2 linked regions of the Desulfitobacterium hafniense DCB-2 genome follow. The protein of the gene in region 1 binds, or shares a complex with, the protein of each later gene. Links are inferred from orthologs where the notes say so. Each region holds a gene or a part of one and is shown in the gene's direction. Other genes may lie near its edges. The genes, in order: rny and pfkA.

Region 1 (8,941 bases):
CACATTTCGCATATTTACCAATTTGGAAGATGCCGTAAGCTGGCTATTAGCACAGAGGAGAAAATCAAAATGAAAAACACAGTTGCCTTTAAAACGATCACGGGCAGAGATGCCGTATACAAAGCATATGATGCCTTTCTTGGCAACATGGGGATTCCCCATGAAGAGGTCAATGTAGATACACGATTTGGGAAAGCTTTTGTGATAGCGGCAGGTAAAAAAGATGCGCCTGTTTTGGTATTGCTTCACGGTAGCGGCATAAATTCAGTCATGTGGATTAAGGACATGGAGAAGTATTCCGAGCATTACAGGGTATATGCCGTCGATTTGCAAGGCGAGCCCGGCAAAAGCGACGGTAAGCAATTGTCCTTTGAAGGCTCCGATTTTGACAATTGGCTTCACGATGTATTTGCGGGACTTTCCGTCGAAAAAGCCAGTATAGCAGGAATCTCCTTGGGGGCATGGCTTGCGCTGAAGTTTGCAATCGCCAATCCCCAAATGGTCGATAAACTTGTTCTGCTATGTCCAGCCGGCGTTGGTCCGCAAAAAACTTCCTTTGCCTATGTGTCATTATTTCATATGTTGCTGTGGGGTGAAAAAGGCGTTGAGAGGCTGTTTCGTAAAGTGAATGGAGGGAAACCCATACCACAGGAAATCATGGATTATCAAAAATTGCTGGGGAATAACTTCAATTTCCGGCGGGAGCAAGTACCACTGTTTTCAGATGCCGAACTCACCCAATTGACCATACCCTCCATTTTATTCGTAGGACAAAAAGATGTCATGTTCCACTCACTGAAAACCGCGCAACGCTATCGAAACCTTGTGCCTGATGCAAAAGTCATCGTGCTCCGGGAAGCGGGTCATACCCTTATCGGTCTGGTGGATGACATATTGGAGTTTCTCCAGAACTAGATGAAGCATAGGAAAGTTCTTTCCCAGCACTATCACAAAGTTCTTATTGAAAGAAGTCGATTTCCGTAAAATGGATCGACTTCTTTTCAACTGTGCAGTAAAATAAATGTGATATAGATAGGAGGAAAAACAATGGCTGAGATCATCAAAGTTTATAAAGAACATTTGCCCTCATTGCGTTTCATTGGCAAATGTTACACCAATGCCGATAGAGTCGGTGGATTTGGTCACAAATGGGCAGAATGGTTTCAGAAGGGTTGGTTTGAAGCGCTTGGAAATCTGGGCGGGGCTCCGGATATTGAAAATGGTTACCTGGGCTTGATGCGCTGCGACAGCAGTAATTTTGAAAACACTTTCGAATACTGGATTGGCCTGTTTTTTTCCTCAGATACATCTGTTCCCAGCGGCTATGATTACATAGATTTGGACGATGGCCCCATCGGTGTATGCTGGATTAAAGGCAAAGAGGACGAGGGCGGCATCTATGGCATGCATGAGCAATGCGCTGTTAGATTCCAGGAAAGTGGTATGGGTAATTTTAAAAACGACCATGAAAACAGGGCTTATTTTTTCGAAAGATATAACTGCCCGCGATTTACCGAGAAGGATGAACAAGGCAATGTTATTTTGGACTACTGTGTCTACTTGGCAGATCTGTAATCTTTACTTTGATGGCTGCAAGGGAGAGATTGTTTGTGAGAATAAAGTGGCTTCTTATAACTATACTGTTATGCTCGCTTCTGCTGACGGGCTGTTCTAGCCAACCTCTGCAGGAACCCGAAAAATGGGCAATGGTCGAAGAGAAAGTCATGACGTTCTCAGACGGAGAGAGCGTCAACTTATGGAGAAGAGGCCCCTTTGGGCATGCTGCTTACAAACTTTCGGATGAAACGACACTATTGCTCGTTCAGGACCCAGCCGGCCCGGCTAATGTTTATGTAGGTGGAGTGGAGAGTTTGAATGATTTGAGCGAACCTGCCCAGAGAGCTGTTGCTGCATTTTATGAGGAGCAGGGCTTGCTCTACAACGTCCCATCTGAACTGGAAAAGGCCTATGCAGATTATCTGGCCTGCCAAGACAAGGGAACGTTATTCCACGAGCATTACATCAGTCAGGATATAGTTCCCACCGCTTCTAACGATAGCATAATATGCTTTCTTACATCGGTCATCCTTCCTGTTAATGGACAAATGGCACAGGAAGTTCATTTAGGTGCGGTGTTCAGCCGAGAAACGGGAGAGGTGTTAAATAACTGGGAATTGTTCTCTTTACCGGAGGACGAAGCGCGGCAACGGCTTTTAGATATATTTAATGTTGCGGATTCCGCTTTGCGGACTGAAATGCAGGCCGCATTGAAACCGGAATACATTATTTTGTTCCCCGACAATTTGGATGTTACATTTCCAAGAGGAACTCTGCCAAGCCAAGCATACAGCTATAGTATTGGGTTAGGCTACGATGAACTCCAAGGAGTGATTCAGAGTTGGGCAATTCCTAATTCGGATGGAATATGAGCTGATGAGTATCATTCTTCCGGAATCTATTTTGACCAACCCCCTTTGTTATTTTCTTCTAAATAAAGGATTGACAGGCTTCACGTGCAAAAGTATAATGGAAATCGAACAAATGTTTGTTTTTTGTGATGAAAAATTTAAAAGTATTCGCTGAGGAGGAAACGAGATGGCCGGTAACGATAAATTAAAAGCCCTGGATATGGCTTTAAGTCAGATTGAAAAGCAATTTGGAAAAGGGTCGATTATGAGATTGGGGGAGGCTTCTGCCAAAATGGCGGTGGAAGTGATTCCGACGGGCTGTCTGGCCATTGATATAGCCCTTGGGGTGGGTGGAGTGCCCAGGGGGCGTGTTATAGAAATCTATGGACCTGAGTCTTCCGGTAAGACCACCGTTGCATTGCATATTGCGGCAGAAGCCCAGAAGCTGGGCGGCGTTGCTGCTTTTATCGATGCGGAGCATGCTCTTGACCCGGTCTATGCCAAGGCCTTAGGGGTCAACATCGACAATCTTCTGGTATCCCAGCCGGATACAGGGGAGCAGGCTCTGGAGATTTGCGAAGCTTTAGTGCGCAGTGGGGCTATCGACGTCATTATCATTGACTCTGTGGCAGCTCTTGTTCCCCGGGCAGAGATTGAAGGAGAAATGGGAGATTCCCATGTGGGTTTACATGCCCGCTTAATGTCTCAAGCCTTGAGAAAATTGACCGGTGCCATCAGTAAGAGCAATACCTGCGTTATCTTTATCAACCAAATTCGGGAAAAAGTGGGAATTATGTTTGGTAATCCAGAGACCACAACCGGCGGACGGGCTTTGAAGTTCTATGCCTCCGTCCGTTTGGAAGTACGCCGTGCGGATACCCTGAAGCAAGGTCAGGATATGATTGGCAACCGTACCAAAGTCAAGGTTGTTAAGAATAAGGTGGCTCCGCCCTTTAAACAAGCCGAATTTGACATTATGTACGGAGAAGGTATTTCCCGTGAAGGCAGCATGGTGGATGTGGGTGCGGAGTTGGATATCATTAATAAGTCCGGGGCTTGGTACTCTTATAAAGGTGAGCGCTTAGGTCAGGGAAGAGAGAATGTCAAGGAGTTTCTGAAGAAGAATCCTGAGATTGCCGCCGAAATCGAACAAGGGATCCGGGCCAGCATTGCTAACGTAAGCGCTCCGGTTGCAGATGATGTCCAAGAGGAGCCGGAAGACATCTAAGATGAAGGGTGTGTTGGATGTCGCCTTAACCTATTTATCGAGAAGAATGCTGACACGCTGCGAACTCAGCCAACGGCTGGCGAGGAAGGGCTTTCCAAGTCATGAGATCGAAGCTGCCATAGAGCGGCTTTTAGAATGGGGCTATCTCAGCGATCAGGAATATGCCCGTGCTTATTGTCTCAGCAAGCAAACGAATTACTCCCAGAAGAGGATTAACTATGATTTGAAGGGCCGGGGGATCGAAGAGGGTATCATAGAGCAGGCTTTGCGGGAAACCTATTTACCGGGCCAGGAAGCGGAGCTTTGCCGAAAACATGCGCAAAAGCTTTGGGTTGAGGAATCCCGGCGCTGGGAGAATACTTACCGGCATAAAAAGAGTTATGAGAAAATCCCCCGGGAACTTATGCTAAGACAGAAAGTCGGGCAAAAGCTTATGCAAAAAGGCTACCCTCAGGAAATGGTTTTTGAGATCCTTGAAGGGATAGCGAAGGAGTAACAGGAAGGCGAGTCCTTCCTGTTTTCCTTATAGTTTCTTAGAATACTTGTATTATACATCTATATTGCAGGTGGTTCTTGACAAATTTTTCAAAAGATATTACACTAAAAAGAGCCTGTTTCTTTTAAAGTCAGACCTTTAAGGTTTTCTTATAGATTGCATCGTAGTTAGTATTATATATGGAGGTATCGGACTAGCGGCGTGTAGGTTTGTAGGAAAAAGGGGCAATGTATTTTGCCTTTAATTAAAGGTTTCTTTTAAAGAACTGGCATGGTCCCAGTTTTTTTGTTTTTATAGGGAGAACTAGGAGAATGATAACCAAATAAGTATGTGTTTAGGAGGTGAAAACTACTTGGAACTAACTGAATTAATCTTTATTGTTGTAGCAGTCGTGGTATCCCTTTTTGTGGGTGGTTTTATAGGTTGGCTTATTCGTAAGAGTGCCGCGGAAAAGCTCATCGGCTCAGCTGAAGAAGAGGCAAAACGGGTCATCGACAATGCTCAGGGTGCCGCTGAGGCTAAACGCCGTGAAGCTGTCATTGCCGCTAAAGAAGAAGTCATGCATATCCGCAATGAAGTGGAAAAAGAATCACGGGAACGCCGCAACGAGATTCAGCGGATGGAGAGACGGGTTATTCAAAAAGAAGAGTCTTTAGACCGCAAAATGGAGTCTTTGGAGCGCAAGGAAGATAATCTTCATCGTAAAGAAGAAGAAGTGGATCAGCTCAAAGAGGTCCTGACGCAAACTGTAGCCAAAGAAAAACAAGAATTAGAACGGGTCTCTGGTTTATCCACTGAAGAAGCGAAGCAAATTCTGCTGCAAAGTGTGGAAGAAGAAGTTCGTTACGAATCCGCTATTATGATTAAAGATATTGAGACGAAGGCTAAGGAAGAAGCAGAGAAGCGGGCTAAGAACATTATCTCTTTGGCAATTCAGCGTTGTGCTGCGGATCACGTCGCCGAGAGCACGGTGTCTGTGGTGGCCCTGCCCAGTGATGAGATGAAGGGACGCATTATCGGACGGGAAGGACGCAATATTCGGACTCTGGAGACCTTAACAGGTATCGATCTGATTATTGATGATACTCCCGAAGCGGTCATTCTCTCTGGGTTTGACCCCATCCGCAGAGAAGTTGCCCGGGTTGCCCTGGAAAAACTGATTGCCGATGGACGGATTCACCCGGCTCGCATCGAAGAAATGGTTGAGAAATCTCAAAAAGAGGTGGATCAGCGTATTCGTGAAGAAGGAGAGCAAGCTACCTTTGAAACCGGAGTGCATGGCTTACATCCTGAAATCATTCGCCTCTTAGGACGATTGAAGTTTAGAACCAGTTATGGTCAAAATGTCCTCAAGCATTCTATGGAGGTATCCCATTTGGCAGGTTTAATGGCCGCCGAACTGGGGGTCGATGTACAGCTGGCCAAGCGGGCAGGTTTGCTGCATGACTTAGGCAAAGCTGTGGATCACGATACTGAAGGGACTCATGTTCAGATCGGTGTCGATCTAGCGAAGAAGTATAAGGAATCTTGGGAAGTTATTCATGCTATTGAAGCTCATCATGGTGATGTTGAAGCGAAGACCATCGAAGCAGTCTTAGTGGCTGCCGCCGACGCAGTCTCAGCTGCTCGCCCAGGAGCTCGCCGTGAGACTCTCGAATCCTATATCAAGCGCCTGCAGAAGCTGGAAGAGATTGCCGACACCTATGATGGTGTGGAAAAATCCTACGCGATTCAAGCAGGACGTGAGATTCGAATCATCGTCAGACCAGATAAGATCGATGATGTTCTGGCTCCGAAAGTGGCTCGGGAAATCAGTAAACGCATTGAGGATGAATTAGAATATCCAGGTCAAATCAAGGTTGTCGTCATTCGTGAAACTCGTGCCGTGGATTATGCCAAATAATCATGGAATAGTTGAATCTTGAACATTGCGGACAGGTGAGAACATCGCCTGTCCTTTATAATTTTATAAGTAACAGTAAGGCGGAAATCACCAGGCAGGAGTTTATCGGAAATTGACGAATTATTATGGAGTGATGAGCAGCAAATATGCAGAGCAAATAGTCAGTATGATGAGAAAGAGGATGACACTATGGGACGTTTAAACCTCCATTATAAAGATGGGGGATGTGCACCTGATGGAGTTGGGTTGCTGATATCCATTTTAATTCGCTATCCTGAGGTATGCTCCGTACGTTATCAACAGCCGGAACATGCCCTGACCTTTCGCTTTACGGTGTCGGGCCCCGAACAGGGAGAAAAATTCATGGATACCTTACAAGAGGCTTTAAAGGCTTATCATAGATTAGAAGGCCACTCCATGCGGATCTGCAGGATAGAACATAAGCTGGAAAGCGGTGTAACCTTAGTGACCATTACCCGGGATGTTGAGAGTATGAACGAGAGGGAAATTGGTCTGATCGTTGATTTGGTGAGAAACATCGCTCAGAACATAATCTATGATGATACAGAGATTCCTGAGGAAGAGCAGATCTTTCAGGAGGAAGTGATTGGACAGATTCTCCAGTCTTTCCGGGACTGCCGCTTAGAAAAAGGGTTTATTGCGGTTCGGGAGGAAGGAAGGGTTTTAGTCTATAATAGCTAGATATCATGTGCGTAGGTTTTGGATGGTTCTTTTTTGGGCATATCAATACTATAATCGGATCGATGGATGATTGGGGATTTATGGAGTGAATATACTATTTATTGGCGACATTGTTGGTAATCCTGGCCGTGAGGCGATTAAGGTGTTGCTCAAACCGCTTATCAAAGAGTATGGGATAGATTTAACCATAGCTAATGGTGAAAACGCCGCCGGAGGTAAAGGCTTAACCAAGGAAGTAGCCGAAGAGCTTTACGACGATGGCATCGAATTTATCACCATGGGCAATCATGTCTGGGATCAGCGGAGCATCATGAAGTTTATTGACCAGGAAGCCCGTTTGATCAGGCCGGCCAATTATCCGGTGGGCGCACCGGGTAAAGGGTATGGTTACATAAGGACAAAGGGTAAGAAGGTCGGGGTGCTTAATCTTTCCGGCCGGGTATTCCTCAATAGTCTTGAGGATCCCTTCAGCGGCGCTATTCGCTGGATTAATGAGATGCGGCAGGAGACCCCTGTCATCATCGTTGATTTTCATGCCGAAGCTACCTCGGAGAAGGTGGCCTTGGGTTGGTTCCTGGATGGCAAAGTTTCCGCTGTCTTGGGGACTCATACCCATATCCAGACGGCAGATGCCCGCTTGCTGCACCAAGGAACTGCCTATATCACGGACGTGGGGATGACCGGACCCCGGGATTCTGTTTTAGGGGTTAAAAAAGAAACTATCATTAATCGATTTTTGACCCAACTTCCCGCTAAATTTGAATTAGCGGCAGGCCCCATACAGCTTAATGCCGTTGTGCTCGATGTGGATGAGACCACAGGAAAAGCCCGCTCCATCGCACCTATTCAACGGGTAAAAGAGTGAATTTTGACGATAGGAAAAAATATTTAAAAAAGTCTGAAAGCTCTCAGAAAAAAGAGGATTTTTTCCACCTTCTGGAGAATACACTTAGTGTGTTAGGAATATCTGTCAGTGATTCGAACAGGAGGTTGTCGTTCATGGATGTGTTAAAAGTCTCAGCAAAATCAAGTCCAAATTCTGTCGCAGGTGCTTTGGCTGGTGTGCTCCGTGAGAGGGGAGGTGCGGAGTTGCAGGCCATTGGTGCAGGTGCACTCAATCAAGCTGTAAAGGCCGTAGCTATTGCCAGAGGGTTTGTTGCCCCCAGCGGAGTCGATCTTGTATGTATTCCTGCTTTCACCGACATACAAATTGACGGGGAAGAGCGAACGGCAATAAAACTAATTGTAGAACCACGTTGAGAAAGTTTGGTAGGAGATTGTATTTTTAAGTGTTCATGGTTTTAAAGCAGGACACCTGTTGGCTTAAAGCGGCAGGTGTTTCTGATTGTGTAAGGGAGGATAAAGTATGAAGGATGTTTGGGTCATCGATGGTCATTGTGACAGTATTCTCGACTTTTTAGAGGGAAAAAGAAGTCTGACCACCCCTCTGGAGGGAGGACATTGGGATATCCAAAGAGCCAAAGAGGGCAAAGTCATGCTCCAGTTCATGGCTGCTTTCATTGAGAGCCAATATAAACCGGAGAGAGGCACTCTGAGAGGATTGGAGCTCATTCATGCTGTCCACCGATTTATTCAGATCAATGGGGAGAGTGTGGTTTTGGTCAGACAAGCAGAGGATTTGCGGCGCCTCGCTCCTTCTCAAGTGGGCTGCTTATTAAGTATTGAAGGGGGAGAGATTTTAGGCAGCAGCCTGTTTCTCCTGGATATTATCTATGAATTAGGGGTGCGTGCCTTAGGTCTGACCTGGAATCAGAGAAATGCCATTGCCGACGGCGCCGGGGAACTGACTCAAAGCGCCCTGACCCAATTCGGTGAGAAAGTCATTCAACGGATGAATGAACTGGGGATGCTGATCGATGTATCCCATCTTAATGAAGCGGGGTTTTGGCATGTCCTTAAGCTCAGCAGCCAACCTATCCTGGCTTCTCATTCCTGTGCCTATGCTCTTTGTCCTCACCCCCGCAATCTCACCGATGAACAGCTTAAGGCCCTTGCTCAAAACGGGGGAGTAGTCGGTGTGAATTTTTATCCGGGATTCTTAACTCAGGAGCCTAAAGCCAGCCTTCAAGATGTGGTGCGCCATATCCAATATATTGCGGAAGTGGCGGGAGTCGACGCAATTGGCTTGGGTTCGGATTTTGACGGCATCGATTCCACTCCTACGGGTCTTGAAGGGGCGGACA
Region 2 (9,011 bases), 100 kb from region 1 along the record:
ATCGGATGGCAGAAAAAACCTTCAAGGCCTATGAGCCTGATGATGCCTTTTTTTCCACGTTGCTTTACGGACCTGAGGGGGTCGGGAAATCAACCCTTCTTGTGAAGTGCTGCCAACGGCTAAAGGAGAAAAAAACTATCCTTTATATAGACGCCCAGGACTTTGTCAAGAATTATGCTTTTGCGGCACAAGAAGGAACCCTGTCGCAATTTCGCCTGCGGCTCCGTACCCCTGGGGTATTGATCATGGATCATATAGAAGTGTTAAAAGGAAAGACCCGCAGCATTGAAGAATTCTATCATACTTATGAAGCTCTTTTTCAAAGGAATGGCCGTATCATCTGTGGTTTCCGCGGGGACCCCTCCCAGTTGGGGTTTCTTGGTGAGAAACTCAGCTCACGTTTGCGGGGAGGCCTGGTTGTTCCTATTTTGCAGCCCACTCCGGAGGATATGCTGAACTACCTGCGGCAGATGGCTTATGGCAAATTCTTGATTGTAGAGGATTTGGTTTTAGAATTAATGGCTGAGGAGGCCGCTAATTTTCCAGAAGCTCAAAGCCTTATGAATGGCTTCATCCAATTTGCCAATCGGACGGACAGTGCCCTCGACCATGACGCTTTATTGCTTTATCTCCAGGAACGCAGATACCAAGAGGGACTCCGCCCTTCTCCACAAAATATTATTCAGAAAGTGGCCGAGCTGACCGGGGTTGCCGCGGCAGCTATTTATAGCACCACTCGAACGCCGGAGGTTCGGCAAGCCCGACAGTTAGCAATTTACGGGATACGCAGCCTTAGCCGGCTTTCTTATCCGGAAATCGGCGCTTCCTTGAATAAATCCCATAGCAGCATCATGAAATCTTATCAGCAGTTTCAGGAAGCTGTCCAAAAGAACCCTGAGCTAAGGGAAATGCTTGAGTCATTAGTGAAGTACTTTAATTCTCCGGACGATGAAAAAACGGAAAGATGAGGAGGAAGAACGATGACCAATACCGTCAGGAAGATCGCTGTTCTTACCAGCGGGGGGGATGCTCCGGGAATGAATGCGGCCATTCGGGCAGTGGTTCGCAAGGGAATTTATCATGGACTTGAGGTTTTTGGGATTCGCAAGGGGTATGAAGGCCTGATTCATGGGGAATTCATAACCATGCATCTGGGAGCAGTAGCGGATATCATTCATAGGGGCGGTACCATGCTCATGACCGCACGTTCCCAGGAGATGCTCACCCCGGAGGGACAAAAAAACGCCGCGGCTCAATTGCGTTATCGCGGTATCGATGCGCTGATTGTGATCGGGGGGGATGGTTCTTTTCGGGGAGCACAGACCTTGTCTGCTCAAGGAATAGCCATCGTCGGTATACCGGGTACCATTGATAACGATATTACCGGCACGGATTTAACTATCGGATTTGATACTGCCGTCAATAATGTGGTTCAAGCGGTTAGTAAAATCCGGGATACGGCAACATCCCATGATCGAACCTTTTTAGTGGAAGTCATGGGACGGGATTGCGGCAACATCGCCTTGCAATCCGGCGTAGCCTGCGGTGCAGAATCCATCCTTGTGCCGGAAATCGAACCGGATCTGGATGATATTGTCGCGAAATTGGAACGCGGCCACCAACGGGGCAAACATCACAGTATCATTATGGTGGCAGAAGGGGCTATGAGTGCTTGGAATCTGGGGGAAGAACTCCGTCAGAGAACCGGCTTTGAAACCCGGGTCACCATCTTAGGCCATATCCAAAGGGGCGGCAATCCAAGTGCCCTCGATGTGGTCCTGGCCTCGCAAATGGGCGGGAAAGCAGTGGAGATACTCTGCGCCGGGGAAACCGATCGGATGACAGCCTGTGTCAACCAGGAAATCCAATCCCTGCCTTTGGAGGTGGCTTATGGTGAGCGCAAACCCTTCAACAAAGTTCTCTATGATCTGGCCAATCAATTGGCTATCTGAGCAAAAGAAATCAGCGGTCTATAGAGGAAATCAGGAAGCGCAGGTAGAATTCTTGCCTTTGAGGTGATCAACGTGGAACAAGTATTTGCATTGGATATAGGAACACGTTTGGTAATGGGGCTCATTATGGAAAAAGCTCCCGGTGGTTATCATATTATAGCCAGAGCCCAAACAGAGCATCGTCAGCGGGCCATGTACGACGGGCAGATTCATGACATAGAAGAAGTCGCTCAAGCGGTGCAACGGGTCAAGGAGGAGCTTGAAGAAAAGATAAAGAGCAAATTGCACTATGTTTCGGTGGCGGCAGCCGGCCGGGCTTTGAAGACGGCTGTGGCCACTGCCCAGAAGTCTGAACTCATCCCCATGATTTGGGAACGAGAAGATATCTTTGCTTTGGAGATGGAAGCTGTTCAAAAAGCATTGCGGGAGGTCCAAGCCGAAGACGAAATCATTCCCTACCATTGTGTCGGCTACAGCACCATTGAATCCCTCCTGGAAGGTCAGAGCCTTTCCAGTCTCAGCGGACAAAGAGGGAAGGAGGCTCAGGTTAAGGTGATCGCCACCTTCCTGCCGCGAACGGTGGTCGATGGCTTAACCCGGGTGATTTCCAAAGTAGGGTTGGAAATGCGGGAGCTGACCTTGGAGCCTATTGCGGCAGGAAGAGCAGCTATACCGCCGGATATGCGGCGTATGAACCTGGCCCTGGTGGATGTGGGTGCGGGAACTTCAGATATAGCCTTAACCAAGTCCGGTTCCTTTTTTGCCTATGGCATGGTGCCCATGGCTGGGGATGAGATTACGGAGAGAATTTGCCAGCATTTTTTAGTGGACTTTCAAACAGGGGAAAAAATCAAGCGCAGTTTAAACACCAAGACCAAAGTGACCTTTACGGATTTTCTGGGCATGAAAACGACGGTCAATAAGGAAGAGGTTCTGGAGCAGATCCAACCGGTCGTCCTTGAACTGGCTCAAAAGCTGGCGGATGAAATTCTGCGCCTGAACCAAGGAAATCCTCACGCCATTATTCTGATCGGGGGGGGAAGTCAGACACCATTATTGGCAGAAGCTTTATCCGATCTTCTTGAATTACCCAGAAACAGGGTAGGGATTCAGGTTCGCGAGCGAATCCAAGGGGTATCGGGTGAAAAATCCCTCAAAGGGCCGGATGCCATTACCCCTATAGGGATTGGCATTTCCACGATAGAAGGGGAAGGGCTGCAGTATTTTTCCGTTCATGTCAATGATCTCACTGTGCAGATCTTTGAGTTGCAATTAGCCACAGTATCCGATGCTTTGCTGGCGGCTGGAATTACGCCGAGGCTCCTTGTAGGCAGGCCGGGGTCAGCTTTAACTGTTGAGCTGAATGGAGACATTAAAGTCAGCAAGGGGCAATTCAGTAAACCTGCTCAGTTTTTCCTGAACGGGGAAGAAGTGAAATTAGACCATGAATTAAAACCAGGCGATAAAATTCAATTCATACCGGCACAGGATGGGGAGAATGCCCAGGCAACCTTTGCCGACTTGGTTCCAGCCATTCCAGAAAAGAAGATCAAAGTGAATGGTGAATCCGTGGTGTTTACCGCCCAAATCTTCTGCAACGGTCGTCCTGTGACAAGAGACGGGGATGTTCCGGATGGGGCGAAGATCACTGTGTTCCAAAATCAGACCCTTAAGGATTTGCTGCATTTTTTAAATGATAAACAGTATAGTTTATCTGAGATTCGGTATAAAATAAACGGAGAAGAAAAGGTTATCCCTATTCATAAAGAATTTTACATTAATCAGCAAAAAGTTGATCTTGAGCGCATGCTCAAGGATGGAGATGATCTTGTTATCCTGGTCAAAGAAGTCTATATCAAGGATTTGCAGCTCAAACCCACTCCCATGGTGTTTTACGTTAATGGGCAAGAGGTTGAATATCCTCCGCAAATTTTCCGTATACTCTCTCGGGGCCGGGTTCTCTCAGATCAGGAAAAAGTAGTAGATGGTATGGAACTCAGCGTTGAGGGGTATGATACCATGCCTTTGCTTTCAGAATTACTGCCCTATGTTAATATTCCTCAGGATGTTCCTGCTAACGCCCGCCTATCTCTAAAAAGAAATAATCAAGAAGCCGAGTTTACTACTCCTCTTATACCGGGGGATCGGATCGAGATTCATTGGGAACAAGTTGCAAGTGCCCTATAAACAATAAAAAAGCGCAAAAAAAACCCCCTCATCTTTCTGATGGGGGAAGGGGCTATTGCCCGGGTGGAAAAGGGTAGAGGAGTGTTTGAACTTAGTATAACTAACTGCCAGGCTATTGTCAGTAAAAAAACCTTCAACGGTCTGTAATTTTCGGTGAATGGTTGATTTTCTACTCTTGACATTCTGACGTTAGACCATAAAATGATAGTGGAGGTGTCATTTATGTTATTTCAATGGATTATGGGCATAGTTGCTCTGGCTGCTCTCATTATTTTCTTACTTTCTGACAAATGGACCAGTAAATCAAGACATTCAAGTTACTATGAACAAGTGAAAAAGCCGCAAGGTAAAGAACCCCGGCTCGCTAATCTGCCTGATGCATCGAAGCATGATAAGTTTTATTCCAAGTTGAATGCTCGTTAAGCGCAAGGAAAAGAAGAGGCTGTTGCAAAATGAACGGTACGTTCGTTAAGCAACAGCCTCTTTCCTTAAGCTATTTTCACTTGAGTTATTTTACTTAAACTATTTTACTCAGTTGTCCCGGAATTTTGTCATAATGGCAAAAAGCTGATTCCTCTAAGGTAAGCACGTATTGGACTCCTTCCAAGACCTTATTCTGTCTTTCCCGGGGGCTTAGATCAGGGTGCCGCAATGTCTCCAGGTGGTCAAGAACAGCTGGGGAAACAGTAAATTGATGAATGTCCTGAGTGCCTGTAAAGTGGAATTGATACATATAACGGTGAGTCTCTTCGATGATCAGAGCATGCCGTCCAATGGTGGCTTTATTCAAGACCTGTATGGCATCCAGGGCACAGGATTGGGTATAGGCCTTGACAAGGCATTCCGAGTCAGGAGCGGGGCGTATTCCCATCTCCCTTTGCGCCAACTGGGCGATCCGATAACCGAGAGCTATATCTGGACAAGTATGTCCATGAAAGTCTATGACAAGTTCCCAAGGGGTTTTTTCTACGCACATAAAAATTCCCTCCCGATTGCTTTTGTTAGTCTTACTTTTATTCTAACGCTAAAAGGAGGGATTTGAAAGTCAATTATGGTAATTCTCAAAAAAGACTGTTCACAAAGAGGAGTTCTATCCCCGGGCTACAACTCCGATGATTCCGCCTGCTGCGCCGGCTGCCAGGATGATGATGGACTTCTCGCCAAAATTCAGCCAGGATGGTGTGTCAGGACTTAAGACAGTGAATAAGAGGAGCAATAGCAGTAGAAAGCCGGCTCCGATACTAATGCCGTAAAACAATCCCTTCATACCGGCACGATAGGTTGTGATGGCCGCTGCCAAAAACACACTCATGCCCAGAATGATGTTATAGACCAGGGACGATTCTTGAAGCGGGGTTAAGGTGAGTACTAAACCAAGAATTAAGGAAATCAACAGGGCAATCCCGGCTGCAAGCAAAATGCCTTTGAAAACTAACCCGAAGTGAAAGGATTTGGGCATATCTCATACCTCCTTCGACTAATAGAATCTATGCATTAACTGGATAGAGTATGCGAAGGAATAAAATAGGACCTAATTGTGAAAAAGAATAAATAATCTACTGATATAATTGGATTTTTCTAGAAAAGGGGTTATAATAAGATAAGAATTATCGGTATTATTAGGCAGGGGAGATGGTTTCTTGGCCTTAAGAGACAAAACTAACCAAAGATTTAAGGAGTTTTTCGAAAAACAGTCCAAAAGAAATGATGGAAAAGAATTTGAAATCTCCTTTGCGGAAATTCAACGGGAGACCGGAGCGGCGAGCAGCACTATGAAACGGGCCATTGAGGCTTTAACTGAGGAAGGCTGGCTTGGAGTAAAACCAGGTCGCAATACTCGCTATGGACTGTTCAAGCTATTGCAAGGGGAAGCTGAAACGGCTGAGGCATTACCTGGAGCACCAGAGCCCGACCCGCCAATGTACGAGTCTACCAGTGATTTCTCTCCTGCTCCAGCCAGCGATTCGGGCAACGGTTCCTCTGCCCTGGCGAGTGAGTCAAGAGTACAGGAATTGGAACATCTTATCGATGGTCTGCGCCGTAGATTAAGAGCGCAGGAAATGACGATCGCACTGCTTCAGGATCGTATGGCAGAAATTGAAGACAAGCTGTATAAAAGATAAATTTCCAACTCTTTCATGATGTTTTTTAAAGTATTAGTGATATAATAAATGTGAATCCTGCGTTGTTCGTAGAATATCTTGGTTTTGATCCTATTTATGACAAGGGAACTGATATGATGAGCCCAGTACATCAGGCCCCACTTGTAGGGGAAGGTGGAAGCGTTTATCTAGGTGCCCACCTGCGAGAGCAGGGTCAGAAACCTGGAGTTTTACGGCAAGGCGGGGATGGTAGGGAGTTTCCCTACCATTGTTTTATTTTTGAGGCTGATTATGTCATAATAGTCTTAGACTTAATTAAAAAATTCCTTAAATAAAAATTCATAAGGGGGCAAAATGGTCAAACTAATCTTTACCCGGCATGGCGAAACCCTTTGGAATATTGAAGGCCGCGTCCAAGGAGCTATGGATTCTCCGCTTACAGAAAAGGGGATTCTCCAGGCTCGCAAGGTGGGGCAGCGCTTGCGCAAAGAAGGGATCACCCGTATTTATTCCAGCGACTTGCCCCGTGCCCGGGCCACGGCCGATGAAATCCGCAAGGCAGTTGGCATAGAAGAAATTCTCCTCGATCCGGCCTTGCGGGAATTATCCTTCGGAGAATGGGAGGGTAAGAATTGGTGGGATTTGCGGCAGCTTCATCCAGAGCTTTTTTCCCTGTGGGACACCGGACCCCATCAGGTACAGATTCCTGGAGCAGAAAGCATGTGGGAGGTCTCCGAACGGGCTTGGCAGTTTGTGCAGGAACTGCCCCGGCTTCATGACGGTGAAACTCTCTGTGTCGTCACCCATGGCATGACCCTGCAGCTCATTGTTAAGAAAGCCTTGGGGATTCCGGTGGAGCAATGGAACGATGTTCCCTGGCAGCATAATACGGCAGTGAATATTTTTGAGTTTTACGAAGATGGCCGCATTTACCCCATTCTACTTGCCGATCACACTCATTTGGATGATGATATTAAGCCGACCAGCGGTTTTACCTCAAAAAAATAGCCAGAGTAGTCTCTGGCTACTGAAGAACTTGTAGTTTTGATAGAGCATTCCTAAAGAGCTTATAAAAATACGACCCTCGCCCCGATGTTTTAGGGGGAGGGTCGTATTTCTGCTTCATTTCATAATACTATCTTTTCGGAGTATCCGGTGAAAACGGTTCCGGTCCCCAATGATTGTCTTTGGGCCAATAATACGCTGCACTTCCAGCAAGCGTTTCTGGCATTACGAGCCAATATCCTGGTATTTCTGTCAATTCAAACTTGATTCCATCACTGTCTGTTAAAAGTCCAAGCTCCTTTGCATTTACATCCATATATCTTAACAAAATCTTGGCGTATAGCTTACGGTCTTCAAGAGATAGACTATCGAAGCCTTCTTGAGTGATATGTACAGGAGCATCAACAAACTTCTGCAACTCAGGGTTTATTGAAACAGTATTTGCCCCTGCTACCCCTTGATAAGAATTATTTTTAGTAACCGCATACATTTCCTTCAGTTCTTCCAGACTGGTAAAAGGTATGCTTTCGTTTACCACTGGGTTGTCAGCCGTTTCCACTGGCTGTGGTGTCTGTTGGTCAACGGAATCTTGCGGAGCCTGGGGCGGGTTAGCATTTGCGGAACAACCGGCAAGCAAAACAACGATAGCGGCAGCAGCGACAAGACTTGTCCATTTCTTCATCATGCTTTCTCCTCATATAAGTCAATTTACATGGGTATTATTGAAGCGCGAACACTTTATGTATAACTCTCTTTAGCTATAACTATGATGAGATCAAGAGGTAAATTCAATCCGTTTTTTCTGGTAATTTCTTCTGGAAAAAAGGTGCGGCTTCCTCAATTTTTGAGGAAGCCGTATATATCTGTGAATTTTCATCAGATCCTGGTGAGTTTTTCAGCCCGGCTCCTGCCCGGGAGGCGTGGGTGAGCTATTCAACCAGTCCTGGTCAAATTTCACGATGAGCTCCTGGCTGGCCGCGGGAGAGGGAACCAAAATGGCGACTTCATGGTTCATCACAAAGGCCTTATACCCCCATCCGGAACTGCTAAAGATAAACGTCTGGCGATCGAAAATCCCTACATTAATCTCAAGAGGAGGATGGGCGGACGAATCATAATACCGAATCTGAACACCGGCAGCTTGGAGACTTTCGATATCACCCTGGTAACTCTTCGGCATAATACCGGAGTCCACGATGAGTTTAATGTCCACCCCTTTGGCCGCGGCATCGACCAAGGCTTGGAGAATATCTGAATCGGTCACATGGGAAACAATGATCCAAATATTCGTAGTGCTCTTTTGAATTTGGTCAAGAAGTTTCTGTTTTATATTGGTATTGGCCAGAACGGAGATATTATCTTCAGTTAATTCAGTGGTTTTAGGGATATCCAGGGATAGGGTTGTCGTAAAAATCCAATCCCGATTAAACACGGTGCTGGCCAGTTTCCAGGCGGAACGCTCAGATAAATGAACGGCTAGATTATGAGAATTAAACCCTTTCTCAGTCCATGGGAAAGAATAGACCATAGCCTCTCTTAAATCCACGATTAGGAATTTAGCTTCATTGGTCTGTCCTTTTTGGGCAGGGTAATACTGTACGGAGATATTGTTGCTTTTAAATTCATTGAGAGTGGTTTTATTGGGAGTTTCAAACTGGTCAAGCAATATTCTTATTTCGATACCGCTGGCAGCTTTTTGGATGATCAGGGCCTTAAGTTCCGGATCGGAAAAGATCTTTTGCTCTACATAGATGGATTTCTGGGC

The links.
Region 2: rny (region 1) and pfkA share a complex: the UniProt entries of both Bacillus subtilis proteins name them as parts of the possible RNA degradosome complex. The link is inferred for Desulfitobacterium hafniense DCB-2 from one-to-one orthologs.

What each region holds. Positions count from the first base shown.
Region 1 is NC_011830.1:3,316,380-3,325,320, reverse strand. Bases 3,852-6,747 are described here. They hold rny (ribonuclease Y), read left to right. Parts: upstream 3,852-4,460; coding sequence 4,461-6,035; downstream 6,036-6,747. Other genes in these bases: DHAF_RS15470 (hypothetical protein), read left to right, coding at 6,225-6,737; DHAF_RS15480 (regulatory protein RecX), read left to right, coding at 3,852-4,132. Outside these bases: DHAF_RS26445 (PadR family transcriptional regulator), read left to right, coding at 1-73; DHAF_RS15500 (alpha/beta fold hydrolase), read left to right, coding at 70-915; DHAF_RS15495 (hypothetical protein), read left to right, coding at 1,048-1,575; DHAF_RS15490 (hypothetical protein), read left to right, coding at 1,611-2,429; recombinase RecA, read left to right, coding at 2,596-3,636; more of DHAF_RS15480, read left to right, coding at 3,638-3,851; DHAF_RS15465 (TIGR00282 family metallophosphoesterase), read left to right, coding at 6,823-7,602; stage V sporulation protein SpoVS, read left to right, coding at 7,737-7,997; DHAF_RS15455 (dipeptidase), read left to right, coding at 8,104-8,941. UniProt on the Bacillus subtilis protein: Endoribonuclease that initiates mRNA decay. Initiates the decay of all SAM-dependent riboswitches, such as yitJ riboswitch. Involved in processing of the gapA operon mRNA, it cleaves between cggR and gapA.
Region 2 is NC_011830.1:3,210,348-3,219,358, reverse strand. Bases 1-2,966 are described here. They hold pfkA (6-phosphofructokinase), read left to right. Parts: upstream 1-980; coding sequence 981-1,952; downstream 1,953-2,966. Other genes in these bases: DHAF_RS14945 (cell division FtsA domain-containing protein), read left to right, coding at 2,025-2,966; DHAF_RS14955 (DnaA/Hda family protein), read left to right, coding at 1-968. Also shown: more of DHAF_RS14945, read left to right, coding at 2,967-4,139; DHAF_RS14940 (hypothetical protein), read left to right, coding at 4,362-4,562; DHAF_RS14935 (formylmethanofuran dehydrogenase subunit E family protein), read right to left, coding at 4,657-5,115; DHAF_RS14930 (TIGR04086 family membrane protein), read right to left, coding at 5,230-5,598; DHAF_RS14925 (hypothetical protein), read left to right, coding at 5,780-6,262; DHAF_RS14915 (histidine phosphatase family protein), read left to right, coding at 6,596-7,249; DHAF_RS14910 (hypothetical protein), read right to left, coding at 7,377-7,931; DHAF_RS14905 (phospholipase D-like domain-containing protein), read right to left, coding at 8,142-9,011. UniProt on the Bacillus subtilis protein: Catalyzes the phosphorylation of D-fructose 6-phosphate to fructose 1,6-bisphosphate by ATP, the first committing step of glycolysis.